Regions from separate parts of the Geobacillus sp. FJAT-46040 genome, predicted to be linked through region 2. Evidence: predicted binding sites of a transcription regulator. Region 2 holds the regulator's gene; each other region holds the start of a gene.
The links. The regulator Rex, encoded in region 2, represses fermentation and respiration genes when NADH is low (regulators of the CRP and FNR family bind a similar motif). The targets are predictions, from matches to a motif close to TTGTGAAATATTTCACAA.
Positions count from the first base shown of each region.

Region 1: the regulator Rex is predicted to act here: its motif matches at 2,544-2,561, upstream of CD000_RS06220 (hemerythrin domain-containing protein).
Region 3: the regulator Rex is predicted to act here: its motif matches at 2,299-2,316, upstream of CD000_RS13190 (L-lactate dehydrogenase).

Region 1 covers NZ_NISS01000001.1:1,175,332-1,180,657, forward strand. The annotation lists gene CD000_RS06210 (IS1634 family transposase) at 1-896, shown strand, start outside; gene CD000_RS06215 (uroporphyrinogen-III synthase) at 1,444-2,238, shown strand; partial or broken gene CD000_RS19535 (pyruvate synthase alpha chain) at 2,410-2,511, shown strand; gene CD000_RS06220 (hemerythrin domain-containing protein) at 2,627-3,154, shown strand; gene narI (respiratory nitrate reductase subunit gamma) at 3,371-4,075, opposite strand; gene narJ (nitrate reductase molybdenum cofactor assembly chaperone) at 4,051-4,626, opposite strand; gene narH (nitrate reductase subunit beta) at 4,681-5,326, opposite strand, start outside.
Region 2 covers NZ_NISS01000001.1:2,698,138-2,703,463, reverse strand. The annotation lists gene tsaD (tRNA (adenosine(37)-N6)-threonylcarbamoyltransferase complex transferase subunit TsaD) at 1-229, shown strand, start outside; gene CD000_RS14340 (ABC-F family ATP-binding cassette domain-containing protein) at 552-2,477, opposite strand; gene moaC (cyclic pyranopterin monophosphate synthase MoaC) at 2,574-3,062, shown strand; gene CD000_RS14330 (redox-sensing transcriptional repressor Rex) at 3,078-3,719, shown strand; gene tatA (twin-arginine translocase TatA/TatE family subunit) at 3,736-3,888, shown strand; gene tatC (twin-arginine translocase subunit TatC) at 3,909-4,652, shown strand; gene CD000_RS14310 (YdiK family protein) at 4,836-5,015, opposite strand; gene CD000_RS14305 (CPBP family intramembrane glutamic endopeptidase) at 5,012-5,326, opposite strand, start outside.
Region 3 covers NZ_NISS01000001.1:2,464,649-2,469,974, forward strand. The annotation lists gene bcp (thioredoxin-dependent thiol peroxidase) at 212-688, opposite strand; gene CD000_RS13185 (potassium channel family protein) at 754-1,158, opposite strand; gene CD000_RS13190 (L-lactate dehydrogenase) at 1,323-2,276, opposite strand; gene CD000_RS13195 (ABC transporter permease) at 2,423-3,208, opposite strand; gene CD000_RS13200 (ABC transporter permease) at 3,212-4,003, opposite strand; gene CD000_RS13205 (ABC transporter ATP-binding protein) at 3,996-5,000, opposite strand; gene CD000_RS18525 (hypothetical protein) at 5,069-5,236, opposite strand.

The sequences.
Region 1 (5,326 bases), 1.5 Mb from region 2:
CGGCCCACATCCCGTGGAGCGACCCCTTTACGCTGGCGGAGAGAAACGGCGCCACGTACCGGGTATGGGAAACATCCTCCACCTATGAAGGCCACCCCGTTCGGCTGATCGTCGTCGAATCGAGTGCGCTCGACCAGCGAAAAGGAAAGACGCTCGAAAAAGAACGAACCAAAGAAGCGGAGCTTCTTCGCGAGGAACAAGCCCGTTGGGAGCGCCACCCTTTCTCGTGCCGGGAAGACGCTGAACAAGCCTTGGCGTCCCTCAAGACGTCCCTTCGCCCACGGTTTCATCAGGTCAAGGCCGCGGTCGAAGAGATCGTACGCCCGAAAAAACGGCGCGGACGGCCGAAAAAAGGGGCGGAACCCGAGATGGAGACGCGGTATCTCTTGCGCCTTGACGTCGAATTCGACCAAAACGCGTGGGAACAGGCAAGACGGAAAGCGTCCCGGTTTGTCCTCGTCACGACCGTTCCGGAGGAATGGAAGGGCCAACAAATGGATGCCCAAGAGATCTTGAAGCTATATAAAGGGCAGATCTCGGTGGAAATGAACTTCGCTTTTTTGAAAGACCCTTTTTTCACGGATGAGATCTATGTCAAAAAGCCAGAACGAGTTGCGGTATTGGGCTATTTGTTTCTCTTGGCCTTGGCCATTTACCGCGTCTTTCAGCGCCGGGTGCGCCAGTTCATCACACCCGAACACCCATTAAAGGGCGCCGGAGGCCGCAAGCTGACCCGACCGACGGGGCAGGCGATTTTCCAGCTGTTTCAATATGTGAACGTCGTCCTCCTGGAGCTGCCGGATGGACGCATCCAACGCTCACTGGATCGCTCCCTCACCCCTGAACAACGAAGGATTCTGCAGGGGTTGGGGCTGGATGAGAGCATTTACGTGTAACGTCATACGGAACGACCAGTGATGGTAAAAAAAGGATAGCCATCGCTCGTCGTGTTGGTCAAAAAGTTATTCTGAAAAACTAAATAAAAAATCCTTTGTTTTGACCTTGTCAGGGTGCGAAATGTGAGTTATATCATATGTTATATCATATTTTTTAGTGATACAAAAACAAAAAAAGCGATTCCTCCCCCACTTACTCCCTTTGGTCGTTGAAGTGGGGGTCTCCTCGCCAAAGACGATGAACATTCCGTTGGACCGGCTCATTTCCGTCGAGCCGACGCGCATCATCGGTTCCTTTGACCGCCGCGGAGAAGAGGCCATGGTACATACTCGTTGAACGGAGGGCACGCGTCTTTGGGCGCGTGTTTTTTTGATGGTGGTCGGCTGTTTCTGCCTGCGGTCTGTTCTGTTGCGCTGGGCGCTATACCCAATGAAGGCGGCATTCGCGTTGCGATGTGCCAGGGAGCGGAATGGTTTTTTGTTGCATAGGCAAAGACTATCTTTTAGAATGGAAAGGACGAACGACTGACCATAAGGGGGAAGGGACATGCATGGCAAACGGATTGCCTTATGCGCGTCACGCAAACTGGACGAAATGACAACGCTTATTGAAAAGCAAGGAGGAACGGCCATCATTCGTCCGGCGCAAGGGACCGTCTTTTCAAAGGGAAGCGAACTGGGAGAGGAAATGCGAACCGTCATCGCCATGCGGCCGGACTGGATCGTATTTACGACGGGAATCGGCTTTGAGGCGCTGTTGGAAGCGGCCGACCGGGAGGGAATGGCTGCTCAATGGCATCGAACGATCAAGGAAGCGAACGTGGCTGCCCGCGGCTATAAAACGGTGACGGCGTTGAAACAAATCGGCGTCACCCCGGTGGCCGCAAGCGAGGACGGGACGACGAAAGGGTTGATTGCTGCTCTTTATGGGCACGACTTTGCGGAAAAAAACGTTGTTGTACAGCTGTACGGCGATACCGCGCCAGCCTTGAAGCAGTTTTTTCTTGAACAAGGCGCTTTGTATACGGAATTGTTGCCATACCGGCATATCGCTCCGGATGAGGAGACACTGGCGACATTGTATAAAGAAATCGTCGGGCGCGAAGTCGATGCCGTCTGTTTTACATCGGCGATGCAAGTCCGCTTTTTCTTTTCGTTCGCCCGCGAGAAAAAAGAGATCGCACCGCTGCTTGACGCGTTTCGCACCGATGTCGTGGCCTGCGCCGTTGGCAAAGTGACAAAAGAAGCATTGGAAGAAGAGGGAGTCGATCGCGTCATCGCCCCGGAACATGAGCGGATGGGAGCGATGATTGTGACGCTTGCCCGTTATTTTCAACAATAAGCCCTGTTGAGGGTTGTTTTATATCAATTTTCCAACCTGCTATATAAGAGATCATCTTTTTGTTAAATGTTTTATATTATGTGTTTCATCAAAAATGCTAAACTGTTTATTTTTTGTCACAGTTTTTCGAACATTTGCCGCTTATAATAAAACTGGGTATGTATTTTTCATATGAAAGGGCGGGGCGAGCATGAAACGAAGCTCATTCCAGCAGATGGCGAGCACGGTTCGGCGGGGATTTGCTACGGCGCGTCGCTCATGGGGGCGCGCGTGCTGTTTTTTTTTTTTGCGCTTCCCTGTCGGCGGTGTGATATGACTCACAACGATGGAGATGCTGCACACAGTATAATGGAAACAACGGACGGATCATAAAAAGGAGGAATTGATGATGCATTCATTTTGCCATATGGGCGGCCCTGAAGGGGTGAAATTATGCGCCGGACTGGCGCAATTAAAACAAGAACACGGCCCGCTGCGCGTCCAAATGGAGCAGCTGCTTGCCACAGCGGAAGCGATCGGCCAAGGGACAGATGACCGCAACTGGCGCGAGCCGCTCGCTGATTTGAGAGAAAAAGTTGAATCGTTCGTCGCCGCTCTAGATCCGCATTCGGAGCGGGAAGAAGGCGTATTGTTCCCGATGATGGCTCGGTACATCGGGCGGACGACCGGCCCTATTGCCGTCATGGAATACGAACACGAACAGGCGAAAGCGCGCCTTTCCATGTTTTTAGAAAAGACCGCCCAGCTGCCGGAGAACATCGACAGCAGACAGGCGTTGATGCTTGCCGGCGCGGTCATCGAGGCGCGTCACATTTTGGATGAGCACTTCATGAAAGAGGAGAACGTGCTCTTCCCGATGGCCGAGCGGCTGTTGTCCGATGCGGAGAAAGAAGAGCTGTTTGCGCGCATTAACTAAGTAACAAATGGAAAACAGGATGCCCCAAACGACGGGCATCCTGTTTTTTATTATTGGTTCATTTATTGGCAGGTTGTTATGCATGATCGTTAGGATATGCGGAAGCGCACGTTGTTTCGTTTCCGCCGCCGTTAAAGTTGACAGGCCGGCTGTTAGGCAATCGGTTTGCCCCCGCCTGTTCAGTTTAGGGTTCCTGATGTGACGCACGCCGCTCGCTTATTTGGCGCGGTTGAACGGCTCTGCTTGTTTTGGCATTCGCTTCCGATAGACGACGTAGCTGCGCTGCAAGTAGCGGAGCGGAAAGCTGAACACGTGAACGAGGCGGGTGAACGGCCAGACAGCGAACAAACCGAATGCAGCGAGAATATGAATTTGAAACCAAAGCGGCACCGTTTCCATATAAGCTGGGTTCGGACGGAATGTAAGAAGGCCGCGAAACCACGGGCCGATCGTCGTCCGGTAATCAAACCCGTGCGAATCGATGTTCAGAAACGTCGACGACAACCCGCTGGCGATCACGACAAGCAAAAATCCGAGCGCGACCCAGTCGCCGGTGCTGCTTGTCACCCGTACGCGCTTGACCGTCAAGCGGCGGCGAAAAAGGATCACGAAACCAACGAAGGCCGCCAAACCAGCGGGAATGCCGCCCGCCAAGGCGATGACGTGGTACATCTCCTCCGTAACGCCTAACGCCGTGTAAAACGGTTCCGGAATGAGAATGCCCATCACGTGGCCGACGAAGACGAACAAAATGCCCCAGTGGAAGAGAAGGCTTCCAAGGCGCAATTGCCGTTTTTCGAGCAGTTCGCTTGATTTGGATGTCCAGCCGAACTGATCGCGCTGGTAGCGCCAAACATGGCCGGCGATAAAGAGCACAAGCGACAAATAAGGAACGATCACCCAGAGAAATTGGCTAACCATGCCGTTGCACCTCCTTTCGGGATCGGCGTCACGCCGAGTTGAGTGAATGTGTGATTGAGCGCGTCAAACAGCTGTGCATACGGGCTGCCTGCCGCTGCCAGCCTGTCGCCGATTTCGCGGATATGGCCGGCATAATCGGCGAGCAAGGCGGTCGTATGCTCTTGATCTGCATAGGCCATCCATTCAAGCATGAGCGGCAAGTAATCGGGCAGCTCGTGATCGGAGACGTCGAATCCGGCCGCCTCGTAGCGCGCTTTTAAGGCGACGAGTTCGATTCCGCGCTCCCGCTGCTCGCCGTTTGTCATATACGTCAAGTACAAATTCGTTTTTTTGCCGAAATCAAATGTTTCGACATATTGCTCCATCCGCTCTCGAGCCGGGGTGACCGCGAGCTGTTCGGCCACTGCCAAAAGCGGCGCGCGGACGGTTTCATCGTCAAGCGAGCGGATGGCGTCTAGGCAGTCAGGAAGCGATTCGGCCCACTGTTCGTCCGGGTAAGACAACAAATACGATACACATAGAAAGACCGTTTGTTGTTGTTCGCTGTTCATCGTAAATCCTCCATTTCATTATTGAAGGGGGCGGGGCTCGCCTTCTTTCTCCTTTTACAGCGTGCCGCAAGCGCCCGGGCCGCCGGCAAATGCAAGCCCGCAGCTGCCTTGTTCGGCGTAGAGGTCAGCGACTTCTTCGCGGTGCGATGCTGGAATGACGAAGCGGTCTTCGTATTTGGCAATCGCGAGCAAACGGTACATCTCTTCAATGTCTTCACGGCTTAAGCCGAGCGATTCAATGAGGCGGATGTCCGGCTGTTTGTTCGTTTGTTTCGCCCGCATGTATGAGCGCATGGCCGCCATTTTTTTCAATGTCGTGCGGATGTGCGCCGTATCGCCCGCCGTCAGCAAATTCGCCAAATATTCGATCGGAATGCGCATTTCATCAATGGCCGGGAAGATGTCATCGGCGCTCGCTTGGCTTCCTTTTCCTTCGATCGTATTCATGATCGGGCTCAGCGGCGGAATGTACCATACCATTGGCAGCGTCCGGTATTCCGGATGCAGCGGCAAAGCGATTTTCCAGTTGACGATCATTTTGTAAATCGGCGAGCGCTGCGCCGCGGCGATCCATTCGTCCGGGATGCCGGCTTCTTTCGCGGCGGCGGCGACGGCTGGATCGTTTGGATCAAGGAAAATATCAAGCTGGGCGTGGTACAGCTGTTTCTCATCTGTGACGCTCGCCGCTTCTTTCACTTTG
Region 2 (5,326 bases):
CCGCGTACGGCAAGTGCTGCTCGCCGGGGGGGTGGCGGCCAACCGCGGGCTGCGGGCTGCACTGCAGGATAAAATGAAAGAGCTCCCCGATGTGGAGCTTGTCATCCCGCCGTTATCGCTATGCACCGATAATGCTGCGATGATTGCCGTTGCGGGAACAGTGTTATATCAACAAGGAAAGCGGGCTGATTTGGCGCTCAACGCCAATCCAAGCTTGCCGCTTGTCTAGGCAGTTGGCTGAAACGCGAAAGACACCGAAGGGCGATCCGTTTGCGGCAGGCAAACGGATCGTCCTTTTTATTTTCATGTGAAAAAAGTTTGTGTATATTTTTATCCACAAATCTGTGGACAATGTGGAAAAAGCGGTAAAACACTATCAACATAAGAAAGACAATACACAGCGATTTTTGTGTAACAAGGAAGATGTTTTTTGTGGATAATGTGGAAAAGTTGGTGAATAACTTATATTCCATGGTGGAAATTGTGGATTCTTTTGTGGATAATGTGACTAACTAAAGAACAACCCGCCGAAACTAGAGGCGGGTTGTCGGTTATAGTGAAGTATAAAGCTGTTCCCATTCGGCCAATAACATTTCGACTCGCTGCTTCCGCTCGTCGTTTTCTTGCGTCAATCGTTGCATCGTCTCATAGTCGCCGTAAACGGATGGATCACAAAGTTGCTGCTCGATCTCAGCGATTTGTGCTTCAAGCGTTGCAATCTCGGCTTCGATTTCATCCAAGCGGCGTTGGCGCTGGCGCCGTCGTTTTTTTTCCTCTTTTTCTTGCTCGTATGTCGTTTTGGCAGAATCACTTGCCGTTTCTGTCGGGCGGACGTTCAGGAGTGCCAGTTCGCGCATTTCTTCTTTTTTGGCGATGTAGTAATCATAGTCGCCTAAGTATTCCGTTAGGCCTCCGCTGGAAAGTTCAAACACCTTTGTTGCGATTCGGTTGATGAAATAGCGGTCGTGGGAAACGAACAAAATCGTTCCCGGGTAGTCGATGAGCGCTTGCTCGAGCACTTCTTTGCTGTCGAGGTCTAGATGGTTTGTCGGTTCGTCCAAAAGAAGGACATTTGCTTTTTGCAACATCAGCTTGGCGAGCGAAAGGCGTGCTTTCTCCCCGCCGCTTAAAGCGGAGACCGGTTTTAAAACGTCATCGCCGGAAAACAGGAAGTTGCCGAGCACGGTGCGAATTTCTTTTTCTGTCTTTTCGGGGTAGGCGTCCCACAGCTCGTCAAGCACCCGTTTGTTCGATGACAAATCAGCTTGGTCTTGATCGTAATAGCCGATTTGGACGTTTGCGCCGTAGCGGAGCTCTCCTGTTTGGATAGGGAGTTTTCGGGCGATCGCCTTCAGCAATGTCGACTTGCCGATGCCGTTCGGCCCGACTAGGGCGACGCTTTCGCCGCGCGTGATGCGGAAGCTGATTTGGCGGATGATGGGTGCACCGTCGCCATAGCCAACGGCTATGTCTTCAGCGGTGAGCACTTCATAGCCGCTCGGTCGATCGATCGAGAACGAAAAGGAGGCTGATTTTTCATCGCCGACAGGCCGTTCGAGCCGTTCTATTTTTTCCAGTTGCTTTCGCCGGCTTTGCGCCCGTTTGGCCGTCGAGGCACGGGCGATGTTGCGCTGGATGAAGTCTTGGAGTCGGGCGATTTCTTCTTGCTGTTTCTCGTACCGTCTTAACTCTTGTTCGTATTGCTCGGCCCGCAACTCCAAATAGCGGCTGTAGTTGCCGGCATAGTGTTTGAGCGTGGCATTCGACAGTTCGTATACGTCAGTGACGATTTTGTCTAAAAAGTAGCGGTCGTGGGAAACAACCAGGACGGCACCGGGATAGGCTTGCAAGTACTGCTCCAGCCAAGCGAGCGTCTCAAGATCCAAATGGTTCGTCGGCTCGTCCAAAATCAATAAATCCGGCTTGGACAACAGCAATTTCCCAAGGGCAAGACGCGTCCGCTGTCCGCCGCTTAACGACGAGATCGGCGTTGTTTTATAATCATATGAGGAAAACTGCAGCCCGTGCAAAACGGAGCGGATATCGGCTTCGTATTGGTAGCCGCCTTGTTCTTTGTATTGTTCTTGCAGCTCGTCATACGTTTTCAGCGTTTTTTCATAGCGAGCTGGATCGGCGAGTACGTCTGGGTCGCCGAGTTGCATGCTGAGTTCGGCAAGCTGTTTTTCGAGTCCTAGAAGCGGGGTGAATACCTCAAGCATTTCGTCCCAAATGGAACGCGGCGAGTCGAGCCCGCTGTTTTGCGCCAAATAGCCGATTTTGATATGGTTTGGTTTGATGACTTTGCCGCTGTCGAAAGAGAGTTCACCGGCGATGATTTTCAACAATGTCGATTTTCCTGCTCCGTTGCGGCCGACAAGGGCAATTCGGTCGTGGGACTGTATTTCTAGTTTTATATTCGATAAAATAAGGTCAGCGCCGAAATATTTCGTGAGCCCGTGCACTTGCAAAATGATCATGTCCGTCACCTCGCGAATAGTTTAACGTAAGTCGCGAAAACGGTCAAAGACGAATGATGAAAAATCGTGTATAGTGTATAAATGGAGGAGATTGTATTGTCATCGTTCACTCATTTCAATGAACAAGGGCGCGCGAAAATGGTTGATATTACGCACAAAGAAGATACTGTGCGAGTGGCTGTGGCGCAAACGAGCGTGACTGTCAGCCGGGAAATTTACGAAAAAATGACGAGCAATGCGATCGAGAAAGGGGATGTGCTCGCCGTCGCTCAAGTGGCGGGGGTGATGGCGGCGAAGAAGACAGCTGACCTTATTCCAATGTGTCACCCGCTTATGTTAAAGGGTGTGGACATTGCTTTTGCTTGGGAAAACGATGGAGAAGCGCATAAGCTCGTCATCACGGCAACGGTGAAAACGAAAGGGAGCACAGGAGTGGAAATGGAAGCGCTGACGGCCGCTTCGGTCTGTGCGTTGACGGTGTACGATATGTGCAAGGCGCTTGATAAAGGAATGGTCATCGGTCCGACGTATTTGGTCGAAAAAACGGGCGGGAAGTCTGGCCATTACCGACGGAAAACCGATTAGCTGGGGGATGAGATCATGAGCAACGAACAACCGAAAATTCCGCAGGCAACCGCCAAACGGCTGCCGCTTTACTATCGGTTTTTGAAAAACTTGCACGCTTCCGGCAAGCAACGCGTCTCCTCTGCCGAGTTGAGCGAGGCGGTGAAAGTCGATCCGGCGACGATCCGCCGCGATTTCTCCTATTTTGGTGCGCTTGGTAAAAAGGGATACGGGTATAATGTCAATTATTTGTTGTCGTTTTTCCGCCGGACGCTTGAAGAGGATGAGGTGACCGAAGTCGCCTTGTTTGGCGTCGGCAATTTAGGCACCGCCTTTTTAAACTATAATTTTTCGAAAAACAACAATACGAAAATCGTGATGGCGTTTGATGTCGATGAGCGGAAAGTAGGAACGACAGTCGGCGGGGTGCCGGTCTATCATCTCGATGAGTTGGAGGAGCGGCTTCGCGGCGACATTCCGGTCGCCATTTTAACCGTGCCGGCCGCCGCGGCTCAAGCGCTGACCGACCGCCTTGTCGCCCAAGGAATTAAAGGCATTTTAAACTTTACTCCGGCGCGGTTGAACGTGCCGAACCATATTCGCGTCCATCATATCGATTTAGCCATTGAGCTGCAGTCGCTCGTCTATTTTTTGAAAAACTATCCATCGCCATCGTAAAAGGAGAGAACAACACATGAAATATTTGTTGCTCGTTGCTGCAATTTTGTTGCTGTTTGGCGCGAAAAAGCTGCCGGAATTAGGGCGGTCGTTCGGCCAGTCGCTTCGCGAGTTTAAAGACGCCACAAAAGGGCTCGCTGATGACGAAGAAACGAAAACCGACCGATGACAAGGCAGGATGGAGAAACAATGAATGACAAAGAAATGTCGGTGTATGAGCATCTGGGTGAACTGCGAAAACGGCTCATCATCGTGCTCATCTTTTTTGCTGCGGCGCTTGTCGTTAGTTTCTTTTTTGTCGATGATGTCATTTTGTATTTGCAGCGAACGGCCGAGGCGAAGCATTTGACCATGAACGCCTTCCGCCTCACCGATCCGATTAAAGTGTATTTTCAGTTTGCCTTTGTCATCGCAGCTGTGCTGTCGGCTCCGGTGCTGTTGTATCAAATTTGGGCGTTTGTAAGCCCCGGTCTGTATGAAAAAGAGCGGAAAGTGACGTTAAGCTATATCCCGGCGTCGATCGTTCTTTTTTTAGCAGGCGTCAGCTTCGCTTATTTCGTCTTGTTTCCGTTTGTCGTTCGATTTATGAGCCAGCTGGCTGACCAACTAGGGGTTCAACAAATGATCGGCATTAATGAATATTTTCAGTTTTTGCTTCAGCTCGTGCTGCCGTTTGGCATCGTATTTCAGCTTCCGATTGTTGTGCTGTTTTTTACCCGCTTAGGGCTTATTACGCCGCAGCTTCTTGTTCGCATCCGCAAGTATGCGTATTTAGCGCTGCTTATTTTAGCGGCGGTCATTACGCCGCCGGATGTGTTGTCGCAAGTGATCGTCATGATTCCGCTCACCATTTTGTATGAAGGAAGCATTTGGGTGGCGCGCATCGGCTATCGGAAAGCGCAGCGAGCAGTCGAGCAGGAAGGCAATGAGTGAGGCGGGACGAAAAACATTGAGAGGAAAGCGAGCAAGGCCGGGCCAAACGAAGGGGCTGTCTCAAAAGCCGCAAAACAGGGTTTTGAGGCCGGCCTCTTGTTTTTTTGTTTCCATTTTCACGATATGATCGCCGTCATGGGATTGATGTTCTGGTCCCTTCCCGCGCGAATCACGGGAAGGGGGTCAGCGTTTTGAGGCGAAAAGAAGGCGAAGGGCGGTGCCGAAATCAAAGGCAGCGAGCGCCGCTAAAGCGATGGTGGAGACGTTCCAAACCGTTTCATGAGCACTTTCGATGGCCAAATACGTAAACATTGAGCCTAAGACGAAATACAGAAGCGAAAACAGCCGAGGGTTTCGCATCATAGCCAAACCCTCCAAACGGCGAGCGGCAGCTCGGACTGGCGCATCATTTTCTCAATCTCGTCGGCCAATAGCGTCTGCATGACGACGACGAACGTATTCATGGCGACATGGGCGAAAATCGGTACGAAAATGCGGCCGGTTTTTGCGTATAAAAACGCGAATACCATCCCCATGGATGTGTACAGAAGCAAATGTTCCGGCTCCATATGGACAATGGCAAACAAAAGCGAACTGACAAGCGCAGCAAGCCAAAAGTTGTATTTTTCATAAAGCGAGCCGAAAATGATTTTGCGGAAGATGAGCTCTTCCAA
Region 3 (5,326 bases), 230 kb from region 2:
TATAAGATGAAAAAAATTATCATTTTATAATATTTATAATTAGTCTACAAGGAGTATATGCCTTTTGTCAATATAGATACCATTAATATATGGGCTCAGCCATCTTTTTAACAAAAAAAAGGGGGTGGGAATCACTTCCACCCGCCGCATTTCCTTCATTTGAGGAGGTTACTATGCATTGTACGCAAAAACGTTGTGATTGATTGGACACTCACCTAGACGATGCCAATCGGGCGACTTCCGCGAGCGCCTCATCGACGTGCCCCTTCACTTTCACCCCACGCCATTCTTGAACCAACGTCCCATCGGGGTCGATAATGAACGTGGAGCGTTCGATCCCCATATACTCTTTGCCGAAGTTTTTCTTTTTCTTCCACACTCCGTACATTTCTGCCACTTCATGTCGCTCGTCGGAAAGAAGCAAAAACGGCAGTTTGTACTTTTCGATAAACGTTTCATGCCGTGCAACCGGATCCGGGCTCACCCCTAAAATGACAGCGTTCAGTCCGGCGAATTGCTCGTGACGGTCGCGAAAATCGCACGCTTCTGTCGTGCATCCAGGCGTCATATCCTTTGGATAAAAATAAAGGACGACATACTGGCCGCGGAAGTCTGAGAGCGAAACCATTTTCCCGTTGCTTGCCGGCAAGGTGAAATCTGGAGCTGGCTGGCCAATGGCGATCGTCATAGCGTTCCCTCCGTCTCCTTAATGTCTTCTTTTAGCGTAACGAAGACAGAGGAAAATTGCAACTGTCAACGGCGATCCCAGTCAAATACCGTGCGCGTGACGATGACAGCAGGCATAATGTAGCCAAGTAGCGCCTCGGCGATGGCGATCCACCGCCCGATGCCGACCGGGGTGACGTCTCCGTATCCGACCGACAGGAGGGTCATGCCGCTTAAATATAGACTGTCTTCCAGCATAGACAGGCGGTTTCCTGCTGCACTGCTTGGTGACGGAGTAAATACATGATGACCGTTGGCTTGCAAAATCATATAAATCATCGCAAACCCTAGCAGCATCGTCACATACCATTGAACGAGCACCCATAAACTGTCAAGGGAGAGGCGGTGCGTTGCTTGTACGCGCGCTGTCCAAAGCGAGGTGATGCTGCCGAGCAGCACGGCGGTCACCACTCCGAGGAATGCGTAATCCATTCGCTTCCCTCCACAAATTGTCCGTAGTTCATATATACACCGTGAAACGGACAATTATGCGGGAATAAGCCGCCTTCCCAATCGGAACAGCGTGTCGCCCCCAGAGCCATACATCCCCCTGTTTGGACAAGAAAGACTGTTGGCACAACTTTTCGTTTGTTGCCTCATCGCGTAAAACAACGGGCTAGCACGCTTTTTAATGTGGCTGCGCTATGATGGAATCGATTTTTTTCGTCATCATTCAATTCAATTTCGATCACCTCGCGGATGCCATTGCGGTTAATGACAGCCGGCACGCCGATGTAGACGTCGCGCTCCCCATATGGGCCATCGAGGTAGGCCGATACGGTCAAAATAGCGTTTTCGTTATGCAAAATGGCGCGCGTCACGCGGGCAAGCCCCATCGCAATCCCGTAGTACGTCGCTCCTTTTTTCTCAATAATTTGGTAGGCGGCATCGCGCACATTGACAAAAATGCGCTCGAGATCTTTTTGCGCTTCTTCCCCTTTGGACTCGACCAGCTTGCGGATCGGCACGCCGCCGATATCAGCCTGGCTCCAGACCGGGAGTTCAGTGTCGCCGTGTTCCCCAATAATATAGGCATGAACATTTTGCGGAGCGACAGAGAAATACTCGCCCAACAAAAAGCGGAACCGCGCCGTATCTAAAATCGTCCCCGAACCGATCACCCGCTCATGCGGCAGGCCGCTGAATTTCCACGTCGCGTACGTTAAAATGTCGACCGGATTGGTGGCGACGAGAAACAGTCCTTGAAATCCAGATGCCATGACCGACTCAACGATCGAGCGGAAAATGGCAATGTTTTTGTCCACAAGATCAAGCCGCGTCTCGCCCGGTTTTTGGTTGGCGCCGGCGCAAATGACAACCAAATCGGCATCGCGGCAATCATCGTAATCGCCGTGCCAAATGTCAGCCGGCTTCGGCGCAAATACTTTCCCATGGTTGAAGTCCATCGCATCGCCTATGGCCTTGCTTTCATTCGCATCGATGAGCACGATCTCATCGGCGATCCCTTGATTCATTAAGGCAAACACATAACTGGCGCCGACAAACCCGGTGCCGATGACCACTACTCGGGTTCCACCGTTGTTTTTCATTGCATTCGTCCCCCTCAATATAATGTGAACACTTTCACAAAATATTTTACACGAAAGGCGCACCGCGATGCATGCGCGATTGTGGCGATTGTTTGACTATTGTTTGTCCATTTCATGGCAGACGCCGCGGCAAACAACGGGAGCACTCAGCTCCCCGTCCCGCGGTACCTCCTGACCCCGGCGTTCCAGAGCATCACGGCGATGATGAAAAACAACACGCCGACAACCGGGGTCAAAAACGCATAACCATACCATTCCTGCTTATGGAGAAAATACGAAGCTGGATAAACGCCGACAAAGGCAAACGGCAGCACCCACGTTAACATATAGCGGATGACGCGGTGATAAATATCGACCGGATAGCGGCCGTAGCTGCTGATGTTGTACATCATCGGCATGATGGATGTGCGGGCGTCGGCAAAAAAACTGATCGTCGCCAGTGAAATGAAAATGCCGGCGTAAATCAATGCACCGCCAATCACAAGCAAAATAAACACGAAGACATCATACCAATGAAATGAAAGAGACAAGCGGCTGCCGGCATACAGCATAATGATCAGCCCGGGCACAGCGCCAAGCAACGATTCGAGCTCCATCCGCTCCAAAATGATCTGGAACAGGCTGTGAACCGGGCGCGTCAACACGCGATCCATTTCTCCCTGAACAATGTAGCGCTCGTTGAAATCCCATAGATTAAAAAAGGCGCCAAATACGGCGTACGGCACAAGGAAAAAGCCGTAAATAAACAACATCTCATCGCGCGACCAACCGTGAAGCAGCGTCGTATGGCCAAACACGACGAGCAAGAACACCAAGTTGACCGCCTGCGCCATGAAGTCGGACAACCATTCAATCAGCAAATCCGCGCGGTATTGCCATTTTGTCTTCATGTACTGGGCCATATATTGAAAAAAAACCGATACGTAAAACAAAGTCTACCCCCCTTGCACAACGAGCCGTTTTTTCGCCACCCGCCATAACAGCACAATCGGAAACCATAACAGCACGCACCATGCCGCCTGCAGAAGCAGGCCATCACGGACAGCAGCTCCTTGAAAACTTTCTGTGATGATCATGCTTGGAATGTAGCTGATGGCTTGAAACGGCATATACGCCATGAGCTGTTGCGCCCAATCCGGGTAAAACGACAACGGCAAAATCAGACCGGAAAATAGATCAATAATAAACCGTTTCGCCCTCAGCAGCCCTTCATTTCGGAACGTAAAAAATGTCACGACTCCCGCAAGCAAGTTCAGCTCCGAAAAGATGATAAAGCTGAATAGAAGCGACAAGCCAAAAGCGAGCCACGTTTTGGCGTGTTCCGGAAACTCGAGCGGCAAAAAGAGCGAGACAACCAGCAACCCCGGCAACGATAGGAAGAACAAGCGGAACAGCCCTTCGCCAACCCCTTGCACCGCTTTCATCCCTAAATAGCTGTACGGGCGGATGAGTTCCGTCGCTATTTTTCCATCGCGGATTTCCATCGCGATTTCGCGGTCAAGGTTGTTAAAATAAAACGCCCGCGCCAGCCAGGAAATGGCGACATACGTCGTCATTTGCCCAAGCGACATCCCTTGCATCGATGATTTGCCGCCATAAATAGCCGACCAAAGGAAGTAATACGCTGAGATGTTAATGGCGTAAATCAAAATGCCAGTATAATAGTTTGTCCGGTAGGCAAGCATCATTAAAAAGCGGATGCGGATCATTTCGACATACTTACCCATGAACCGCACCTTCCTCATAAATATTGCGGATGATCTCCTCCGTCGGCACTTCGTGAATATGGATGTCATTTAACGCACAACGGGCAGCGACGCGGCTGACAACTTCCGGCACGCCTCCTGATGGAACGTGCGCCACCCAAACGTTCGGCTGTTCACCTTTTTTCCAAACAACATCCAACCCTTCAGTCAACTGCTGCAAAAAAGCGGCCGTCACCGCTTCGGCAAACGTAAAGGCGACCCGTTTTCCTTGGCCCCATTTTTCTTTCAACTGCCCGAGCGAACCGTCATAAATGATTTTCCCTTCATCAAGCATAATCACCCGCTCGCAAAGCGCTTCAATGTCTGACATATCGTGCGTCGTCAGCAGGATCGTCGTGCCATACCGTTCATTCAATTGCTTTAAAAACTGGCGGATGTTCAGTTTCACCAGCACATCCAAACCGATGGTCGGCTCGTCCAAAAACAACAGCGGCGGGTTGTGAATGAGGGCGGCGGCGAGCTCGCAGCGCATCCGCTGGCCAAGCGACAGCTTGCGCACCGGCTTGTCAAGGAGCGGACCGATGTCTAGCATCTCGATGACTTCGCCCATATGACGGCGATATTGCTCATCGGGGACGCGGTATACTTTTTTTAACAGACGAAACGATTCTTGCACGGCGATGTCCCACCATAATTGCGAGCGCTGGCCGAACACGACGCCGATCGTGCGCACGAATTTTTCCCGCTCTTTATGGGGATTCATCCCGTTGACGACAATGCGCCCGGATGTCGGCGTTAAAATGCCGGTCAACATTTTGATCGTCGTTGACTTGCCGGCGCCGTTTTCGCCGATATAGCCGACGATTTCCCCTTGCTTAACAGCAAACGAAATGTCATCAACCGCTCGAACGAGCGTATAACGGCGCGTCCATAAATCGCGAAACGCTCCGACGAGGCCGGAGCGGCTTTTGTGCACTTTAAATTCTTTGCGCAATTGTTCTACTTCGATGGCGTTCATCGTTCTCCTCCTGACCTCTCCTTGGCGTCAAAGGAAAAAGGCGGCTTGCGCCCTTCTCCTATGTTGCATTATACATGAATCGCCGCCATTTTCATCTTTTTTGTTTTCCAGTCTGTTGACGCCATTGCGTTAGGCGCCGCCTCCGATTTGGAAAGAACGGCAAAATGCTTTTGTCCTAAATCAATGCCCACTCGCCGATCGACCGTCGGCAACAGTTGGATGTCAGTTCCGCCCATACGGAAACAAACGATTTCCTGTCGGATTTTTTCGAATCGGCACGTCAATGATGGGAGAAACCGATCCGTCTCCCGCTTTACACCTATAGC